One region of the Paenibacillus urinalis genome, then DNA from elsewhere that is predicted to be linked to it. Evidence: predicted binding sites of a transcription regulator. Region 1 holds the regulator's gene; each other region holds the start of a gene.

Region 1 (7,421 bases):
CCTGCCCCGACACCAACATACATTTCAACAAACTCACTGCCGGCAGCTGCAATAAATACAGAATTGGTGTAATGTGCAGCCGCCTTCGCCATCAGTGTCTTCCCCGTACCCGGAGGGCCTGTCAGCAAAATACCCTTTAGTGGGCGAATGCCAAACTTCTGAATTTCTTCATGTCTAACCAAAAAGTCCAGCGCTTCACGGAGCTCCTGCTTGGCGCTGTCCTGTCCTCCAATTTCCTCGAAGGTAAGCTTGGCGGGACCAGCCTTCTTGCGCTTCTTCTCACTGCTGGCACCGACCGCGAGTCCGCCGCGTGTCTGCATCAGGAACACCACGCCCCCTGCAAGCAGGGCAATAAGCAGTACTGGAATAATATTAACTCCTATAAAGACCAGAAAAAGAAGTACGACCGGAACGACCCCGATTAAAATCTCCTTCAACCAATTAGGCATTAGGCCACACTCCCATCGTAGCCGGCTGTCTCGGCAGAATAATATACTTGCTTGCTTCTCCATCTGACAGGCTTACATATACGTTCTCATTATCAATATCATAGTCAACCTGGATGCTGCCTTCGCTCATTTCCTTCAGCTTCTCAGGAATTTGCGTGTATTGTCTAGTCTCCATCGCTTCAGCGACGGTAAATAAAGCGCTGGACCAGAAATCATCAAGCGTTTCCGTCGAATGATCCTTAACCTCCAGCTGCATCGTTCTACCGTTCAGAAGCTCCTTGCCATCTGTGCGGATATAATCAACAAGACCTCTTATATTGGTATTCGGTTCGAGATCGAGATTCAAAACAACTTGATTCTGGTTAATATCTAATTGAACATCGTTTACGCCGTCATACTCGGCAACCAACTTTTCGATTGGCTTCTCAAGGGCCACCTGACGGTACACAAACCATCCTCCAAACAGCAGCGTAGCCGTAACCATAACTGTAATTGCTATCCGAATAGGACGTAATTTCAAGTGACAACCTCCTCATCTATTTTACCCACTCTATTCCTATCAAAATGGGATATAGATATAGCATACCATATACAGCGGTCCAAATCTAAACTATGAATTATTTTTCAAAGTTTCCAATCCAAATAACCCCGAAATGGCCAATGGAGACCACTTCAGGGTATTTTTTGAGTGCATTATTCTTTGACCGGAAGCTGAAATCCTTCCTCTAGCTCGGTTCCATCACTGAAACGATAGAAGCGATAGTAGTAACGATCATTCTCTTTATAAAATAACTGCCAGACATACGTCTCATCATAAACTGCCGGCTGCAGTCTGACGATTTCAATTCCAGGCAGCTGTGAGCTGATCTTGGAGCGCATTTCTTCCTCAGACGTTCCTTCTTCAATCTTCTCGCTGTGTACACTCTTTTCATCTGTCTTTGGCTTCTTGTCAGTACCGTACTGTACCCATACCATAATGGGCTCATTATCCGCATTTACACCTTCAATTGTCCAATAAATGGCATCCTCAGACCAGACCGATTTTTGCGTCTTCGTTACTGTAACCAGGTCTTCTTTTTCTTTCGCAATAGCGATTGCAGCTTCTTCTTCTACCCATGTATCCTTCATTACATATTCATAAAATATATAAATGCCTAAGAGCACGAGTATAAAAGCCACAATACTTATGAGGATCCACTTTCTTTTTTTTCTCAAGGCTGAACTCCCTTCTTGCCCCCAGCATCAATCAGCGGGACGTCAGTCCTTCGAAAGCAGCTTGTGCTTCGCGTTTAATCCGTTCTTCATCCAACGTGAGCATCTCACCGTTCTTAACTAATTGCTTACCATCCACCCAGACATGTTGAACATCCTTGCTGCTCGCAGAATAGATGACATGTGATATCAAATCGGTGTAAGGCAGGAAATGAGCTTGATCCAGGTCTATTGCAATGAAATCCGCTTTTTTGCCTGGCGCCAGCACTCCTGTGTCCTTGACGTAGATGGATTTCGCTCCATATTCTGTTCCCATACGAAGTGCTTCAGTAGCAGGTACGGCGGTTGGATCACCGCTGACTCCTTTGTGAATCAATGCAGCTAGACGCATTTCCTCAAACATATCCAAATTATTGTTGCTTGCTGCACCGTCTGTGGCAAGGGACACAACAACCCCTGCTTTTAACAGCTCAGGTACTCGCGCAACACCGCTCGCCAGCTTCAGATTGCTTCCAGGATTATGAGCCACTGCCACATTGTATTTGGCAAGCACCTCTATTTCTTCATCCGTCAAATGCACGGCATGAGCCACGAGAGAAGGTCTAGAGAAGAAGCCGAGCTTCTCCAGATGCGCTACTGGACGCAGTCCATACTCTTTTACATTCTGTTCTACTTCAGCGGCCGTTTCAGACATATGTGTATGCAGCGGCAAGTCCAGCTCATGTGCCGCTTCTACAAACTTCTCAATAAACTCTGGTCCGCAAGTATATGGCGAATGTGGTGACAGCATCGTCGTGATGCGTCCGTCAGCCTGATTATGCCATTCCCGGGCAAAGGTCATTGCTTCCTTCAGCTTGAAAGCACGCAGCTCATCTGAGCCGAAGCCAATCGCTCCCCGCATCAGACTTGCGCGAATGCCCGACTCCTCTGCTACTTTTGCCACCTGATTCATCTGGTCATACATATCAAGAAAGGCGGTAGTGCCGCCTCTCAGCATTTCCAGCACAGATAGCGAGGTTCCCCAGTAGACATCCTCAGCTGTGAACTTTTCCTCCATTGGCCACATTTTTTCTTGAAGCCAGACCTGAAGGGCAAGATCATCGCCATAGCCGCGTAGTAGGGACATTGCGGCATGACCATGCGTATTAATAAGGCCAGGAATAAACAGCTGATGCTTGCCGTCATGAACTGGAATGCCCTCTGTTCCTTCGGGCAGATCTTCGCCTATATATGAAATGCGGTCATCCTCAATCAGCATATAACCGCTGACGATTCGCCATTCAGGATCGCTTACCGCAAATTTGCCGTTCTTGATGAGCCACTTATGACTTGACATCCTCTTCCTCCTCTTTCCCTGCTTCGTTCTCTAGATAATAAGCCAGACTAAGCAGATCTGTAGTGAAGTCCGCTGTATGAATCCGGATATGAGCAGGCGCCTTGATAATAATCGGGGCAAAATTAAGGATCGCTTCGACTCCCGCCTCCACCAGATAGTCCGCCACACGCTGAGCTTCCGAATCCGGAACCGTTATAATGCCGATTCTAATGCTCAGATCTTTCACTGTCTTCACCAGCTCTTCCATAGGCAGAACCGTCAGTGTATTAATCTTGGAGCCAATCTTCGAGGGCTGGGAATCAAATACAGCGACAATCTTCATATTGTCTTTTACATATCGATTATAGTTCGACAAGGCATGACCCAGATTACCGGCACCGACAAGTGCCACATTGATCTGTTGATCCAGCTTCAATATTTGTCTGATCTTATCGATGAGATATGCCACATCATAGCCGATACCCTTGCGTCCAAAATCCCCGAAATAAGCGAGGTCCTTACGAATTTGCGCTGGATTCAAATCCAGTCTGAGACCAAGCTCCTGTGACGATACTGTGGTCACTTCTCTTTTGTACAGCTCTTGTAAATAACGCAGATATACAGGCAGTCTTCTTACAACAGCCTCTGAAATTTTGTCCGACTTCAATTATAATTCCCCCTCACACCTGCAAGCAGTGTCCGTGCTTAATATTACTTCTCTTCATTCGTTATATGTTCCTCTAACCACTCGCTTATACGCGGAACCATCTTGTCCGTTGTCATATGCTCCATTTTAGGACCTGGCAGGGAATATAAAAAGTACTTGCCATAATACGATTCAATCACTCTTGTATCATACACGATAACGATGCCTCGGTCCTTAGCGGTCCGCACCAGTCTTCCAAAACCTTGCTTAAACCGTATAACCGCCTGCGGTACGGAGAGCTTCATAAACGGATTCTTCTTCTCCGCCTGCAGCAGCTCGCTCTTGGCTTCGACAACTGGATGGTTAGGCGGCTGGAAGGGCAAACGTACAATAGCCAAACAGGATAAAGCTTCTCCTGGAATATCGACACCTTCCCAGAAGCTGCTCGTTCCAAGCAGTACAGAAGCTTTGGCCTCCTGGAATCTTCTCGTCAGCTTCGTCCTGCTTCCACTGTCCACCCCTTGTCCAAACACAGAAATATCACTTGAAGCCAAAGCTTCCTTCAGCGGCTCATGTACCTGTCTCAGCATCTTGTAAGAGGTAAACAGGACAAGCATTCTGCCCTTAGTCGCCTGCGCGGCCTCTGACAGAGACTTGACGAGCATACTGACAAAGTGATCATCACCCACACTGCCCTTCACACTTGGAAAATCACGCGGAACTACAAGAAGGGCTTGTTCCCGGTAATTAAAAGGAGATGGAAGCTGTGATGTGAGCAACCTCTGCTGCTCCTGTGCTTCGGTCAATCCGAGCTGATCTATCATAAACTGGAACGATTTATCTACCGATAAAGTAGCAGAGGTTAAAATAACGCTTCGCTTCTTATCAAAGAACATTTCCTTCAGCTGAGGACTTACATCTACAGGAACGGCATACAGCTGAAGCGACTTGCTCTTGAATTGTCCGCTGGCTTCCAGCCAATATACGGTCCCTGCATCATCAAGGCGCATGAAATGTCTTAATTGGTCTTTGAAGCCAGCTAGATCCTTAACAAGCCCTGTTACGTCAGTGATAAGGCTGTCGGCCGTATAGTCATCGAGATCTTCCCTTACTTCACTAAGGACCTTATCTGCCTTCCGAACCAATTCGGATACGGTCACATAGAACTGATTCTCAACCGCAGCGAGCTTATCCCATTTCTTTGGTTTGTTCTGCGGCTTCAGTCTTAGTGTAAACTGTCCTGCTTCTCCAGGGGCAGCATCACTTCGTTCTGGCAGTAAGCTGAACAGCATCTCACTGAGCTGGTCCCAGGCTTCCTTCGCTTCCAGAGCGGATGGGAACAGCTGATCAATGGCAGAGGTCCACTCCACCATTTGCTCATGACTGGACTGCGCTATTTTTTGACGCAGAGCTGGGAATTGACCGTTCCGACTATCTTTAAATAATCGGGTAAGCGCATGAACCACCGTGAAATATTTCATATGCATTCCAAGATGCTTACCGGCGACCTCCTCGAATTGATGCGCCTCATCTATGACGAGATGCTCATAAGCAGGAAGCAATTGGTGACTAGCCTTAACGTCCGTAAACAGCTTGGAATGATTGGTGATGACTACATCAGCAATGCCCGCCTCATGTCTTGCACGATGATAGAAGCATTTCTTAAACCAAGGGCAGCTTCGTCCCAGGCAGGAATCCGAATCGCTTTGTACAGTCTCCCAAAAATCGCCGCCGCGATGACTCAGATTGAGCTCCTCATCATCTCCGGTTTCGGTTTGCGTGAGCCATACAAGCATCTGCGCAGCAGTAAATACGTCCTCCTTCGGAGTTACAAACTCCTTGTTGTTCAGCTTTTGCTCAAATTTACGCAGACACAGGTAATGTCCTCTGCCTTTAAACACAGCTGCTTTGAACGGAAAAGGAACCACCTCCGTGAGGAGCGGAATATCCCGCTCACGAAGCTGCTCCTGAAGATTGATCGTATGTGTGCTTACTGTTACCTTCGTCTCCTGTCTGACACTATGATAAATCGAAGGCAGCAAATAACCGAGTGACTTACCCGTGCCTGTCCCGGCTTCAATTAGTAAATGCTTGTCCTCTTCCATCGCCTTCGTCACTTCTGCGAACATCATATTCTGGGACTCGCGTTCCTCATAATGAGGCAGTGTTTGCTTCAGACGCAGCTGAACCTCATCCATAAATTCCTGAAAAGTTAATTTTTCTAATGGATTGGGTTCATGTTCATCCCTGGGCGGAGCAATCTGTGACCAATCGTCGATCTTTAGAGCGAGCTGCCTATAATAGGTCTGATTGTCCAGATCGTGAATAGGCTCCATTTCTTTTTCTGTAAGAATCCCATCAAAAAACCAGCCCAAATCACTATCTTCCGCAGCAAATAGATCGGTAAGCCGCTGCAAAGTGATCAATGGCAGGCTCTTAAGCTCCTCAAGACTCTTCAAGAAAATATGCGCTGTTGCCATCGCATCACTATCCGCCTGATGAGGACGGTCATGGGTGAATCCAAATTCGCTTGCTACATATCCCAGCTGATAGGAGGATAAGGAAGGAAAGCAAATTCTGAGGAAATCCATGGTATCCAAAATCCGGCCTGTAAATGGCAAGTACCCGCATCTGTCAAGCGCATTTTGTAAAAAGTGAAAATCAAAGCTTACATTATGTCCTACGAGTACGACATCATCCAGCAATGGAACGAGCTCCATCATCATTTCCTCAAGCTCAGGAGCATCCTTCACATCATCGTCCGTAATTCCCGTCAACCCCGTTATAAAAGGAGGAATGGGAACGCCGGGATTCACATAGGAGCTGAATGTGTCTTTAATTGTATAATCATGATCTATGATGGCAAGTCCAACCTGGATAATTTCACCAAGCGACTGAGTACCTGTTGTTTCAAAATCAAGCACAGCAAATTTCATGATGAGTAAACGTTCCCTTCTACAGTCTCTTTAGTAGCATAGCAAAAAAAAAGACTTTTGAACATGAAACAGACAAAAAGACGATGTCTTGTCAGGACATCGCCTTTTGCGATTGCGCTGTTTCAGTAGTACCTAGGAGAGGGCAAGCAGCTGTGTTCCGTACTGGAGCACGGCATTTTTGGAACGGCATGCTTCCAGATTGTAGAGCGGCTCCGGCAGGGAGGGATCATGTTCCAAAGCAAGGGCAAAGCAGGACTGGGCCTGCTTGAGCTCCATTTGCTTGGCATGAACACAACCAAGTGCATTGTATGCCATGGCCTTCATTCTAGGCTGTTCACAGCTTAGAATGATCCGATTCAGCTCCGCAGATGCGGTATGCATTTGTTCCAGGTGGAGATAGCACATAGCCAGGTACAGCCTCGACAACAGGCTATCCGGATATACTTCCACCACTTTGCCAAACTCCTCGGCAGCATGCTGATACATAAGCAGTTTAAAATAACCAAGTCCTTTAACAAAGGCATGAAGTTCCAGCTCCGGAATGGAAGTGAAAGGATCCGTACCTCGGAAAATCCCACTTTCGCGAATTTTGGCCATTTTCTCTTCAAATGACATCCATTCGTCGATAATGCCGTCGCTCATTTTCTTAAGCAGGTTCCATCGCTGGAGCATTTCCTGTTTCTTCTCGACGGGTGCGGCGGTGTAGTAAGTGGCAATCTCATCAAGCGATTGATTCATTTCCGCAAATAGATGTTGAAACATGGCATGCATCCCACCCTTAGCAAAATGGATTAGTGCAGTAACCTAATCACATTTTTTGCGCTTTGGGCACTTTTCATTCTTCATTCCATGGATTACAAAAT
Region 2 (7,421 bases), 1.9 Mb from region 1:
GTTCACCCATTCTTCCTCTGAAACATCCTGTCCGGCAATCCGGGCTACAGTCTCCTCCTGATCCTGCGTCTGAGAATCGGCTTCGTCAGAAGCCGTGTTCAATCCCTGAAGGATGAAAGTACCCATCATTACAACTGAAGCGGTCAAGACAACAACGGTTACCCACAGTCCTTTTTCCTGTTTCCTCATCCCATCTCATCTACCCCATAATGGATTAGCTTTTGGCTTGCTCAAGTATTGCTTCCAGGTCCTCTTTCTCAAATTGATAAGCTTCATTGCAGAAGTGACATACAACCTCTGCCTTGCCTTCCTCGATCAAGTTTGTCAGTTCTTCTTCTCCCAAGGAAATCAGTGTCTGCTCAACGCGCTCACGAGAGCACTGACATTTGAACTCAATATCCATTTGATCCCGAATTTCCACATCCGGTAAGATCCGGCGCAGCATATCCTCTACTTCTAGTCCCTGCTCAAGCAGAGTGGTTACAGGAGGCAGCGAACCAAGGGAATTCTCAATCTCTGTGATCTCGGTATCGTTTAACCCCGGCAGCAGCTGGATAATAAAACCGCCCGCAACAATGACCGAGTTATCTGTATCAACAAGCACACCCAGACCCACTGCAGACGGCGTTTGCTCTGAAGTTGCGAAATAATACGTAAAGTCTTCAGCAAGCTCGCCGGAAACAATCGGGATACTCCCCCGGTAAGGCTCCTTCAAACCAAGATCCTTGATTACATGAATGTAGCCTGTAGTACCGACCGCTCCGGCCACATCGAGTTTGCCCATACTGTTGCTCGGCAAGTGAATATGAGGTTCATTTACGTAGCCGCGAACCTCTCCCTTCGCATTCGCATCAGCGACGATCTGCCCGACAGGGCCTTCACCCTTAACTTGCACTGTTAGCTTCTCTTCTCCCTTGAGCATAGCACCCATCATTGCCGCAGCAGTTACTGTGCGTCCCAAAGCTGCCGTTACGACCGGAAAAGTATCATGTCTTCTGCGAAGCTCTTCAACCAGTTGGGTTGTGCTCACCGCAAAAGCGCGTACACGTCCTCCTAATGCCGTTCCACGTACTAGATAGTCCTTCTTGTTGTTGTCCATGGCTGTATAAATGCCTCCTTAATATTAGATATATCCTAAAAAAGATTGACTCAGATTATGCAAATCCCGAAAGCTGCAACGCCTATAACTTCTATAATCTAGATTTGACGATGACCATTGTCTCACAAGACAGGCAGCCAGTTCTTGGCTGCCCTGTATGTTTATCATGCAACGACGTCAATTCAATCATGCTTCGTTATTTCTTTATTGTAATCGAAAAAGATAATGGAATAAAGGCAGCCAAGCTCTTGCCTCCTTCCATTATCTTTTTATAGAGAACAGGTATAATTATCCCTTGTTTCTTTCATATATAATTCGAAGCCCTTCCAGGGTGAGCATGGGATTTACCTCTTCGATCGTTCTGGTCTCACTTGCGATCAGCTCTGCCAGTCCGCCTGTTGCAATGACCTTGGGCTCAGCCTTCATCTCGTCCTTGATGCGCTCCACGATTCCATCCACTTGTCCGGCATAGCCGAATATAATTCCGGCCTGCATTGCATGAACGGTGTTGCGCCCAATCACTTTCTTGGGCTTCTCCAGTTCAATCCGGGGCAGCTTGGATGCACGCTGATATAGCGCCTCTGTAGAGATTCCAATTCCCGGGACGATGGCCCCTCCCAAATAGTTGCCCTCTGCATCAATACAATCAAAGGTAGTGGCTGTACCGAAATCGACAACAACCAGCGGACATTGATAACGATCGATAGCCGCTACGGCATTTACGATACGATCTGCACCAACCTCGCGCGGGTTCTCATAACGGAGATTAAGCCCTGTCTTAATACCCGGCCCTACCAGCAGCGGTTTTTTGCCTACATATTTGATGCACATCTCCTCCAGCACATTCACGAGCGGCGGGACAACAGAAGAGATAATCACGCCTTCTATATCGGAAGCAGAGATGCCTGACATCTGAAACAAGTTATGGATCATGACTCCATACTCATCTACAGTCGACTGCCTGGAGGTACTTATGCGAAAATGGTGAAGAAGCTCCTTCTTCTTGTAAATACCGAGTACAATATTGCTGTTTCCTACATCTACGACAAGAATCAAAGAGGATTATCCTCCTTTCTTTTCATTCAGATCTAAACTGATATCCAGGCTTTCAAAAGAGTAGGTTAGTCTGCCGACTGAAATAATATCCACTCCCGTCTCAGCAATACCACGAATCGTAGCAAGCGAAACATTGCCCGAAGCCTCTATTTTAACATGAGGTGACCGGCTGTGGATACGCTGAGTTGCTTCACGCATCATCATGAGGTCCATATTGTCCAGCATAATGATGTCAGCACCTGCTTCCAAGGCTTCGTCCAGCTGTTCAAGCGACTCGACTTCGACCTCAATCGTCATGGTATGGGGGATCGCTGCTCTTGCACGTTGGACGGCCTCTATGATCCCGCCTGCTCCCTTGATGTGATTATCTTTGATCATAACCGCATCGTACAGTCCAAACCGGTGATTATGACCGCCGCCAACCCGGACTGCATATTTCTCAAGCAGACGATGACCCGGTGTTGTTTTCCGCGTATCGACCAGCCTTGTGCTGAGTCCATCCAGGGCATTCACATAGGTACGAGTTCTTGTCGCAATACCGGACATTCTCCGCAGCAAATTCAGAGCCAGCCGTTCTCCCGTCAGAAGACGGTGCGTGCTTCCTTCCACTTCTGCTAGGATCGTTCCCTTCGTCACTGCATCGCCATCCTGGACGCAAGCCTTAAACGTGAGCTCAGGATCTACAATTTGAAATACAAGCTCAGCGACTGTAATTCCGGCAACGATCCCTTCATCCTTGGCGTGAATGACAGCCTTGGACTTATGTCCTGCCGGGATGGTCATCATGGAAGTGACGTCACCTGCACCCACATCCTCCTGCAGCCACCCTTTAATTGATTCCTTCAATACTTCATTATATCCATTAAGCATGACTTACTTCCTCCACAATGTCCCGATCTCGCTGCTGAACCGTATGCATCTGCCAACGATGATCATTTCTTACGGGATAATCCTCACGATAATGGGCTCCACGGCTTTCCTGGCGGTATAAGGCCCCCTCTGTAACCAGCAGTGCACAAGTCAGCAAATTTGCGAATTCGTATTCTTCCTGCTTATCAAGCTTTGTATTAAAAATAGAGCGTTCCTGCTCCAGCAGGATTTTACCCTTTAACAATCCCGATTCGGTTCGGCGCAGCCCTACTCGTCTAATCATTACCTTCTGCAGAGCCAGCCTCCGTACATGTACAGATTCCGAAGCACCCGCGGTAAGCTCACGCTGAACGCGAAGTACAGAGGTATGGTGCTTGGTGTCAGGCAGCTGTCTAATTCGATCCACAATACGTTTGCCAAATACGATCGCCTCAGACAAGGAGTTACTCGCCAGTCGGTTAGCTCCATGCACCCCGGTTGAGGATACTTCGCCGCATGCGAATAGTCGAGGGATGCTGCTCTCTCCGTGCAGGTCGGTCTTTACACCGCCCATCATATAATGAGCCGCTGGTGCTACAGGAATCCAGTCTGCTGTCATATCAAGACCATAGCTCATACAAGTCTCATAGATCGTTGGAAAACGGCGCTTAATGAGTTCTGGCGTCTCATGTGTAATATCCAGATAGACATGCGTTGCATGAGTGTCTTCCATCTCGCTGACGATGGCACGAGCAACGACATCTCTTGGTGCAAGCTCCAGCTGAGGATGATAGCGCTCCATGAACCGATCCCCATGGATATTCCGCAGCACGGCCCCTTCTCCTCGTACAGCCTCTGAGATCAAAAATCTAGGCGCCTCGGGATAACATAATGATGTCGGATGGAACTGGATGAACTCCATATCCCGAATCTCAGCTCCTGCCCGGTAGGCCATAGCTACACCGTCTGCCGTAGCCACCTCAGGGTTCGTTGTATAACGATACAGCTGACCTGCTCCACCGGAACAGAGAACAACGGCATCTGCTCGCACGAACGTACGCTGACCATTTGCAGCCTGGACAAGCGCGCCGATACACTCTCCAGCTTCTGTAATTAGATCGATTACAAAATGCTCATCCCATACGTTAATCGACGGATGATCTGCTGCTTCTTTAGCCAGAGCCCTTACAATTTCATACCCTGTCGCATCCCCATTGGCATGTAATATCCGGCGATGACTGTGAGCGCCCTCCTGTGTCAAAGCAAGCGCGCCGTTCTCAATATCAAACGCCGTACCCAGCTGAATAAGCTCCTGTACCCGGTCCGGCCCTTCACTGACGAGTACCTCCACTGCTTCGCTGCGACATAATCCCGCTCCTGCAGTTAATGTATCCTGCATATGATAGGCCGGTGAGTCATCCTCAGACGTAACGGCTGCAATGCCTCCTTGTGCATACCTTGTATTGCTCTCAAGGAGTGTTTTCTTCGTAATCATAAGAACCTGATGATCTCTGCTCGCTTCAATCGCTGTGTAAAGTCCGGCAATGCCTGAGCCAATAATCAGAATATCGGTTTCCATACGAGGCAGTTCATTCAAATCGAAATTAACCAAGTAAGAAGGAATCATCGTTTGCTATCTCCTGTCTCTTTATAAAAAGTAGACTGCTGAAAACATAGTGAATTATTTCACCTGCAACATACGCTCAAGGGACAAACGAGCCCGATCGGCCACATCCTGCGGCACATAAATCTCAGGCTTCATGGTTTCAAGTGCCTTCGCCAGCTTCTTGAGATTGTTCACCTTCATATTCGGGCAGACCAAGAACTTCGTTGCAAAGTGGAATTCCTTATCCGGACTATCCACTCGAAGCTGATACCCTGTTCCGTCTTCCGTACCTACAATAAATTCTTTGCATTCTGAATCTCTGCAATATTCCAAAATAGCTGTCGTACTTCCCACAAAATCACCCATCTCAACGACTTCTGGACGGCATTCTGGATGAACAACAAACTCCGCATTCGGATATTTGGCACGCATTTCAACGACATCCTTTACAGTCAGCATGTCGTGAGTGTTGCAATAGCCTTCCCAGATGATCATCTTCTTGTCTGTATGCTGCTGTACATAATGGCCCAGATTTTTATCAGGAACCCATATAATTTCTTCTGCATCCAAGGATTGAATGACTTTAACCGCATTGGAAGAAGTACAGCATATATCTGTCTCTGCCTTAATCTCGGCCGAGGAGTTTATATATGTAACCACCTTCGCATTCGGATGCTGTGCTTTCAGCTTGCGCAATCCATCCACATTTACCATGTCAGCCATGGGACAGCCGGCTCTTTCATCCGGAATAATGACTTTCTTGTCCGGTGCCAGAATCTTCGCGCTCTCTCCCATGAAGTGAACACCGCAGAACACAATAACATCGGCATCAGTCTGTGCTGCCTTCTGAGCAAGCAGGAATGAATCACCCCGAAAGTCAGCTACCTCCTGAATTTCATCACGCTGATAATAGTGTGCCAAAATAATTGCATTGCGCTCTTTCTTCAACACCTTAATACGTTCCTTCAGTTCACGATTCATTTCTGCCTTACGCTCTAATGCTAATGCTTCCACTTGAAGACCCTCTCCCTTATATAAGCAATAGATAAAAAACCGCTTTCACCTTTGTGATGCCATCGCTTGTTATTCGATTCACAAAGTACGACATACGAATACCATCGGTGGATCAATTTCATTCTCACTTGAATTTCTGAGGCAATGAAGCTGATTCAGGTTTACACCTAATTTACAGAAGGTTCCTCTATGTGTCAATTCACAAAATTGTCGCAAATTACGGGTCAATGTCCATGTTAAATCAAAAAAACCGGAGAACGCTCGTGCGTTCTCCGGTTTAATCTCTTTTATGACTCATTCATTACGTCGTTGGTTTGTTGTGATCCGGTGAATTTGTATCCCCAGACTCTGGGTTAGATGATGTTGTGTCAGGCTCTGTCTGACTCGGACCATCATTGGAAATATCACCAGGCTGAGATCCGTTGTTCTCTTTACCTTGAATGCGGACACGCACATCACCAACATTATCGATGACAGGCTCGCCGCTCTCGGAAGAGCCTCCGGATGAGTCAGAACCCTTGTCAGTAATGGCACCTTTCTCAATCAACTGCTTAATGTCTTCAAGATCAAGCGTTTCTCTCTCAAGAAGAGTTTCAGCAATCAGATGCACTTCCTTGGAATACTTGTTAAGCAATTCTTTAGCTTGCTCATAGCATTCTGTGATCATGCGTCTCATCTCTTGGTCGATTTCATGGGCAATCGCATCACTATAGTTAGGCTCGTGTCCAAAATCGCGTCCCAAGAAGACTTGTCCTTGAGAGTTACCAAATTGAAGCGGTCCGAGCTTCTCACTCATACCATACTCCATAACCATGCTGCGTACAATGCCTGTCGCTTGTTGGAAGTCACTGTATGCACCGGTTCCGATTTCACCGATAAAGATTTCCTCTGCAGCACGTCCGCCGAGCAAACCAGTAATCCGGTCAAGCAGCTCTGGCTTCGTAGCAAGCATACGATCTTCTTTAGGCATCATGATAACATATCCGCCTGCACGTCCACGTGGGACGATCGTTACTTTATGAACCATATCGGCATGCTCCAAGAAATATCCGACAATCGTATGGCCCGCTTCGTGATAAGCGACAATGCGCTTCTCGCGATCGCTGACTACACGACTCTTCTTCTCTGTACCAACAATGACACGGTCAATCGCTTCATCCATCTCACGCATGGAAATGTCTTTACGATTACGTCTTGCAGCCAGAAGTGCTGCTTCATTCAGCAGGTTCTCCAGGTCTGCACCGGTAAACCCGGTCGTACGCTTCGCAATAACGTCCATCTTAACGTCTTTCGTAAGTGGTTTGTTGCGCGCATGTACTTTCAGAACTGCTTCACGGCCTTTAACGTCCGGACGGTCTACCGTAATTTGACGGTCAAAACGTCCTGGGCGGAGAAGGGCTGGGTCAAGAATATCTTGACGGTTCGTCGCAGCAATAATGATAATACCTTCATTTGCACCAAAGCCGTCCATTTCAACGAGCAACTGGTTGAGCGTTTGCTCACGCTCGTCATGACCGCCGCCGAGTCCGGCACCGCGCTGACGACCTACCGCATCGATCTCGTCAATGAAGATGATACATGGTGCATTCTTCTTCGCATTCTCAAACAAGTCACGTACACGGGATGCACCGACACCGACGAACATTTCGACGAAGTCAGAACCCGAAATACTGAAGAACGGTACGCCTGCTTCTCCTGCAACTGCACGAGCAAGAAGCGTTTTACCTGTTCCCGGAGGACCGTTAAGCAGAACCCCTTTTGGTATTCTTGCGCCAACTGCCGCAAATTTACGAGGAT
Region 3 (7,421 bases), 1.4 Mb from region 1:
GGTCGTCCCCTGCTCCCGATCCACCTTGCTCAAATACATAAAGAAGTACCCGCCAAATATAGCTGAAGTGACACCGTTCATGATAAAACTCAAATGGAAGGATATATCGGCCAGGAATCCACTGAGCGCTGTCCCGAGCGCAACCCCGATATTTTGAGCGACATAGATGACATTGAACAGCTCGCCTCTGCGATCAGCAAAGCGAAAGCCGACAAAGGCTTGAATGGCCGGCAGAGACAAGGAGTTAAACAGCCCGATGAGGCCCATCATGACTACAAACAGCCACCATACTTCATTGATCCATGGCAGTGTAAAGAGCCCCATGGCGTTCAGCAGCAGCGACCCGACAATCAGCTTCTTCACACCTATTCTATGGTATAAGCCTCCGCCGAGAAGCTGCCCGAATATGCCGCCCAGGGATTGAATCAATATGACAAAGCCTGCCTGAGACATGCTCCGCCCCAGCTCATCAAATACATACATCGTGGTGAGCGGCCACATTAATGAACTGCCGGTTGCATTGACAAGGCTGGCGATTAAGAATACTTTGACTTCCTTCGGATATTGTTCAAGCCATTTCATGTTCTGTTCTCCCGAGTTGTCTTTAACTTTGTATGATTACACTTCTTGCTTGATGACTTGAACCGTTGTCGAGAAGAAGGTGGCCCCTCTGCCCATGTCGGATAATCGGTCCGGAGTCAGCATATTTGCACGCTGTCTGCCGCCCGCTCCCTCCCACCAGAGACCCTGGCTGATCACCGTCCCGGGCAGCATGGCTTCACCTACCTTGGCTGTTAATTGATAGGTTCCCCGGTCATTATATACAACGACCTGATCTCCCTCCTCAATGCCTCTCTGCTCAGCATCCCGTAGATGGATATGCAGCATAGGCTGCTTCTCCATCTTCTGATGCTTCTCTACGTTTGCAAACGTCGAGTTCAAGAAGTTATGATTCGGCGGCGAGAGAAACATGAGCGGATACTTGTCTTCCCTTCCTGCCGGATGCTCGCCGTCATATCCTTCATGAAGCGGTGCATAGACAGGCAAGGGCGACAGACCTGCTTCAAGCATCACCTTGGAATACAGCTCAATCTTGCCGGAAGGAGTAGGCAGATGATCAAGAAGCTGTTCATAATCAGACATATCCAGCTTCACGAATCGCTGCTCCTTAAGCTTATTCAGCGTCACCCCGTTCAAGTATGGATTGTCCGGGTAATCCAGTGCTCCCTCGATCATGGACAGCTCCGTCTCACGGAAGGCTGCTTCATCAAACCCCATAGCTTGTCCAAGCAGCGAGAATAGCTCCACATTGCTCTTGGCTTCGCCAAGCGGCGCAATAACCGGCTCCTGGATATGCACATATTGGTGCCACGGTGAGCTGTACAAATCCGTGTTCTCAAAATTAGAGGTTGCCGGAAGCACGATATCCGCATATTTGGCTGTGTCTGTCATGAAGAGATCATGAACCACCGTAAATAAATCTTCTCTCGCAAAGCCCTGCTCTACCCGCTTCGCATCCGGAGCGACCACGAGCGGATTCGAGCAATATACAAACATCCCTTTAATTGGCTGCTCTTCATCATGAAGGGCGGCGCCGATCTGGTTCATGTTAATGCTTCGTGCATCCGGATTCTCTCTGAGATCCGGACGCTCCAGCGCATCGCTGTTCAAGCTCGCGTAGCCTCCGTTGGATCGAGAGGCTCCACCCCCCAGCTTCGCCCAAGCTCCTGTCAGCGCGGGGAGACACGCAACAGCCCGTACATTCATCCCCCCGTTATCATGATGCTGAAGGCCATTCCCAATATGGATATAGCCTGCCTTGGCCTGACCATAAGTCTCTGCCAGCTTCACAATATCCTCCACAGAAACACCGGTAATGAGAGATACCCGCTCTGGTGTATAGTCCTTAACATGCTCGCGAAGCTCCTCGTGACCTACTGTGTATTGCTGCAAAAATGCCTCATCTACGAGACTCTTCTCGAACAGCACGTTCATCATCCCGAGTGCGAGTGCAGCATCGGTTCCGGGATACAGCGGTACGAACCAGTCCGCCCACTGTGCCGTGCGGTTGCGATGAACATCAATGACAATGACCTTGGCGCCTGCTTTACGCGCTTTCTCTGCAAGGACTACTTGATGCATGTTCGTGCTGATGATATTTCCGCCCCATACGATAATAACATCGGCATGCTCTGTTTCTTCCGGCACGGTCCCCCGGTTCGCACCCATCGTATATTTCCATCCGGTAGTGCCGGCTGCATTACATATGGTCTGCTCCAGCTGACTTGCACCAAGCGCATTGAAGAAGCGCCGATCCATTCCGTCCACGCCGAGAATCCCCATATTGCCATAGAAAGAGTAAGGCAAAATAGCCTCTGCTCCGTATTCCTGCGATATAGCCTTGAAACGTCCCGTAATCTCGCTGATCGCTTCCCCCCAGGTTATCCGTTCAAATTCACCCTCGCCCTTGAGACCCGTTCTCCGCAAAGGATACTTCAGACGTTTCTCATCATATATACGTTCTGTCATGTTTCGGACCTTGTTGCAAATGGCGCCCTTGGTAATCGGGTGATCCGGGTTGCCGGTCACCTTCACAATTTTGCCTTCCTTCTTATGCAACAGTAGTCCGCAGGTGTCGGGGCAATCAAGTGGACATACGGCAGGAAATATTCCATTCTGTTCATTAATCACAGCTTGCCTCTCCTTTCTCATAGTACTTCTTAAGTTTCAAAGTCGCTCAAACCAGTTCTTTTATCATAATTCCGGATTCCATAATCGTCAAAGTGTGACAAAAAATAAAAGCAGCTCCCGCCACTGGCAGTAACCGCTTTTCACATGAGCTGATCTATTCAAAAATATTTTTTTCGCTTGTTTCATCATTTCCATGCAAGGGTAATAAAAATCAAGGCAGTTAGGAGTTAGGAAGACCCCTCCTCCAAGTGCCGTATCATAGACCACTCCCGAAAATTCGTCATGTAAAGGTTTCGTTCCCCCGAACCTAGACATGGCGAATTTTAGTATTGTCCTTGGCACCCTGTGCAAGGGGCTTACCATGCGGCTGTTCATGAAGATATGCCAAATAGTAGGCCCCTGCCACAAACACGGCCCCACCTGCAAAATTGCCCAGCCATACCGGAATGAAATTTGCCAAATACATGCTCCAGGAATAATTTCCTTCAAATATGGCAGCGGGAATGAGAAACATGTTCGCGACAACGTGCTGGAAGCCAATCGCTACAAACGCCGCTGTCGGAATCCAGATCCCGAGCACCTTCCCACTCATCGTATCTGCTGCATAAGACAGCCATACCGCAAGTGCCACTAGCCAGTTACAGCCTATACCCGAAATAAAAGCCTGCAGGAAGCTGTCTTCCAGCTTATGTCCCGCCATATCTACCACTTTATCCAGATAGACGCCTTCACCTGTCAGCCCCAGCACATGACCGAAAAAGTAGGCAACAAAAATGGCCCCCGCGAAATTTGCCAACGTGACAAGCGCCATGTTTCGGATGAGCAGAAGTGTAGAGATCCGCCCTCGCAATCTTGCCAAAGATACCGCCATCATATTGCCCGTCAGGAGCTCTCCTCCGGCGATCAATACCAGCACCAGACCGATGGGGAATACAAGCGCCCCGATCAGATTCGTAATACTGCCCCAAGCTTCGGGAGCCCCTGCAGTGACCCGGATATGGAGCAGAAATCCAAGGGATATATATACGCCCGCCAAAAAGCCGAGGATCAAGACGATAGATAGTGGATTGTGGGCTTTGGCAAAGCCGGTATCCGCTGTAAGTTCAGCAATGTCTTTAGGTTTCTGAGCTGCCATGAGCCATCCTCCTTATTCTTTTACATTAACCCATACCTCCATTGTATAGCCTTTTCAGGCAGTAGATTGTTAATAAATTCACAAATATAAATACTGAATCGGTATTCTTCGTAGTCTTCACTTGCAGATAAGACGATTCAGAATAAACTGCAATTCTTAGCGTATAAAAAAAACCGCCAGAGCATAATGCACTGACGGTTGTAAGTCCAATCAAATATAGGATTTTTAAACGAGAACCTCTTCCTTCTTCTCTTGAGCTGTGGCATCCACAGGTTTCAGTGCTTTCTGACCGACACTGTTCAGGAAGTTCCAAGGCTTGTTGTAGTGCGGCTGGAAGAAGAAGTCGATAAACGCCAGTTCATCTACAGTCATCTCATTCTGGATACATACGGACAAGGTATTAATCGACTGTGTAAGCTCGGCTTCACTCATCAGCTGTGCCCCAACGATCCGGCGGGATTCCTGCTCAAATATCACTTTAATCAGAACCTTCTCTGCCGTAGGCATGAATTCTGGGCGATAGCTGTCCTCGAGGGTTACACTCTCGACTTGAAGCCCTGCTGCTACTGCACCAGCTTCTGTCAGGCCTGTTCCCGCAATATTCTGCTCATAAATCTTGATCCCTGATGTACCTTGGGTTCCCATGTAGCGTGTCACAGGAGCCTTGAGGTTACGGGCAACCAGCGTACCCATGCGCACCGCATTGGTTGCGAGCGGAATATAGGATGCTTGTCGAGTTGGATTGTAATAGATCGCACTGCTGTCTCCGGCTGCAAAGACATCAGGATTGCTTGTGCGCATGTAGCGGTCCACCAGAATCGCCCCGTTCGGCATCATGTCAACCTGACCCTTTAAGAGCTCGGTGTTAGGACGGAAGCCAATGCACAGAATGACCAGATCGGTTTCGTAAGTGCCTTTGTCGGTAACAACTTTGCGTACGCTGCCCTCTTCTCCTTCGAAGCGGCTCACTTTCTCGCCAAGCACAAGCTGAATGCCCTTGTCCGTGAGGTCGGACTGAATACGGTCGGTAAATTCTTCATCCAAATATTTGCTTAGAATGCGGTCTTCTGCATCAATCAGCGTTACTTCTTTGCCATTCATCTGGAATGCTTCGACCAGCTCAATACCAATATAACCTGCACCTACAACGGTTACGTGGCGTGCATCTTGAGATTTGGCAATAATCGTATTGGAGTGCTCATAGTTCTTGCACAGAAGCACGTTGTTCAGATCAATCCCTTCAAGATTCGGAATAATCGGCCATGATCCAGTAGTCACAATCAGCTTGTCATAAGTGTCTACAAGCTCCTCGCCTGTGTTCAAGCTGCGTGCTTTAAGCGATTTAGCCTTCGTATCCACTTCAATTACTTCATGAAGCATACGCATTTTGACGCCCAGCTCCTGCAGCTGTGCAGGTGAGGAATAGAACAATCCGTGAGGATCTTTAACGACCCCGCCAACATATAGTGCAATCCCGCAGGATAAGAAGGATACATTGTCATTGCGTTCATAAACGGTAATTTCGGCATCTGGATAAAGCTTTGCTGTATTAATAATGGCTGCTGTCCCAGCGTGTGTACATCCAATAACGGCTACTTTCATTCTAAAATACCTCCTTAAGGTTAAAAAAGAGCTTTATGGTTGTGATGTGAAATATTTCACTACTATAGAGTTAACGATGCCAGGGCTTTATTTCGTTAAGCTAAGGTAATAACCATCCATCGAAACTCTGCCCTGAAGCATCCTGCCTTTGTGAATTGTGATTTATTTCACTATGTCTATGTCTTTATTATAATGTGACACATTTCACAATTCAAGCCCAAGTTTAACTTTTTACAAAAAATTTTGTTTATAAGGCCGCTAAAGAAAACAAATGAACTCATAAAGCCTTGATTACAAAGGGATTCGATACATTTGGACCGTCCTCCTTCGTTCCCCAAAAGACAGCTGGACCTCCCTGCTGCCATTGGCGATTCCATATTTTAGGAGTAGAATGAGACCTGTTAGCGGATTAGCCGCGAAATACGGTTTATTTTATTAGGAAAGGAGCTGCACGTTATGAAGTTCTCTTGGAAACGGAATTTGTTTGTGCTATGGGTCGGTGTCTTTTTTTGCAGCACAGCTTATTCCATCTCCATCCCCTTCTTGCCCATATTTATGAATACCGAGCTGAATGTCGGAGAAGACTATATCGAGCTGTGGGCCGGGGTTGCTTTTGGGATTACTTTTCTCGCCAGTGCACTGATATCCCCTTACTGGGGCTCTCTTGCTGACAAATACGGGCGAAAGCCGATGCTCATTCGCTCAGGATTTGCGCTTGCCTTCCTGTATTTAATCAGCTACTTTGTGCACGATCCTTATGTCTTTATTGCGGTCCGCATCTTCCAGGGGCTGCTTGCGGGCTTTGTGCCTGCTTCCATTGCGCTCGTAGCCACGAACACGCCGGAGGCCAAAACCGGATATGCTCTCGGGATTATGTCAACCGCAGGCGCTACCGGCAGCATCATCGGTCCCTTGATTGGCGGAGTTGTCAGCCATTACTACGGTAACCGCAATGCTTTTCTATTCTCTGCCCTGATTGTGCTGGTGTCCGCACTCATTGCTACCTTCTTTGTCAAAGAGCATAATTTTAATCGTTCTGCCGCCCGTTCAAGAGTACGGGACGATATTAAGCAGGCATCTGCCAATAAACCATTTATGGCACTGCTTGCCATTATGGCCGTGACGACTTTTTCTGTCATGATTCTGGAGCCGCTTCTTACCGTATACGTCATGGAGATGGGTGTATCGGTAGACGAAGCCTCCCTAACCTCTGGAATTATCTTCTCTTCCGTCGGCATCGCAACCATCATCATGGCTCCAAGGTGGGCCAAGATTGGACAGCGAATCGGCTACTCCAAAATTCTCATTATTGGACTTGTCGGCGGCGGACTTGGCAACATGCTTCAGATTCTTGTAAGCGATTATATTGGCTTCGGCCTGCTTCGGTTCGGATACGGATTGTTTTTTGCTGCCGTATATCCAACCATTAATGCACTCATCGTGGAAACAACGGATTCCGCATTTAGAGGAAGAGCCTTCAGCCTCAATCAATCCGCTTCACAGCTCGCGACCATGGCAGGGCCTATCATCGGCGGTCTGCTTGGAAGCTTGATGCCGATCCGCTGGATCTTCGTCCTTAATGGACTCGTGCTTCTTATCGCTGCCTGGATGATCATTCGCAGCAGGCGAAGCAGCAATTATGCCCTAACCAAATCTTCACCTGTACTTAAACAGGTGGATCGGTATTAGCATTTACAAATCAGCCGTTTCAATTCAGCACGATATATGGAAAGCATGATCTCAATATAAAAAGCTTGTCATCCCATAGAATCTTTTGATTCCATCAATGGGTTACAAGCTTCGTTTTTTTAAAATAATATAAAATTTACCTACAACAGCTTCTCGATCAGCTCGGTCATTTCTTCTGGAGATTGCTTCGGCTCAAAGCGCTGAACCACTTGTCCATCCCGATCAATGACAAACTTCGTGAAATTCCACTGGATGTCACTGGTCTCGCCAGCACCAGGCTCTTGCTCTTTGAGATACTGGAACA

What was found. Region 1 encodes Rex, which represses fermentation and respiration genes when NADH is low (regulators of the CRP and FNR family bind a similar motif). Its sites were predicted from a motif close to TTGTGAAATATTTCACAA; they were not measured.
Region 2: a site for Rex is predicted at 5,691-5,708, ahead of nadA (quinolinate synthase NadA). Genes of this name have one in related genera too.
Region 3: a site for Rex is predicted at 3,893-3,910, ahead of PUW25_RS23140 (formate/nitrite transporter family protein). Genes of this name have one in related genera too.

Annotation. Positions count from the first base shown of each region.
Region 1 is NZ_CP118108.1:3,634,185-3,641,605, forward strand. Features, by position in the region: gene PUW25_RS16680 (AAA family ATPase) at 1-449, opposite strand, end outside; gene PUW25_RS16685 (hypothetical protein) at 442-969, opposite strand; gene PUW25_RS16690 (cell wall elongation regulator TseB-like domain-containing protein) at 1,143-1,664, opposite strand; gene PUW25_RS16695 (amidohydrolase) at 1,696-2,997, opposite strand; gene PUW25_RS16700 (redox-sensing transcriptional repressor Rex) at 2,984-3,643, opposite strand; gene dinG (ATP-dependent DNA helicase DinG) at 3,688-6,558, opposite strand; gene PUW25_RS16710 (hypothetical protein) at 6,691-7,320, opposite strand; gene panD (aspartate 1-decarboxylase) at 7,413-7,421, opposite strand, start outside.
Region 2 is NZ_CP118108.1:61,153-68,573, reverse strand. Features, by position in the region: gene PUW25_RS00315 (peptidyl-prolyl cis-trans isomerase) at 1-189, opposite strand, end outside; gene hslO (Hsp33 family molecular chaperone HslO) at 215-1,099, opposite strand; gene PUW25_RS00305 (type III pantothenate kinase) at 1,388-2,155, opposite strand; gene nadC (carboxylating nicotinate-nucleotide diphosphorylase) at 2,162-3,025, opposite strand; gene nadB (L-aspartate oxidase) at 3,018-4,631, opposite strand; gene nadA (quinolinate synthase NadA) at 4,686-5,624, opposite strand; gene ftsH (ATP-dependent zinc metalloprotease FtsH) at 5,926-7,421, opposite strand, start outside.
Region 3 is NZ_CP118108.1:4,985,511-4,992,931, forward strand. Features, by position in the region: gene PUW25_RS23130 (MFS transporter) at 1-582, opposite strand, end outside; gene PUW25_RS23135 (molybdopterin-containing oxidoreductase family protein) at 619-2,712, opposite strand; gene PUW25_RS23140 (formate/nitrite transporter family protein) at 2,999-3,826, opposite strand; gene PUW25_RS23145 (FAD-dependent oxidoreductase) at 4,052-5,428, opposite strand; gene PUW25_RS23150 (MFS transporter) at 5,885-7,117, shown strand; gene PUW25_RS23155 (glutathione peroxidase) at 7,258-7,421, opposite strand, start outside.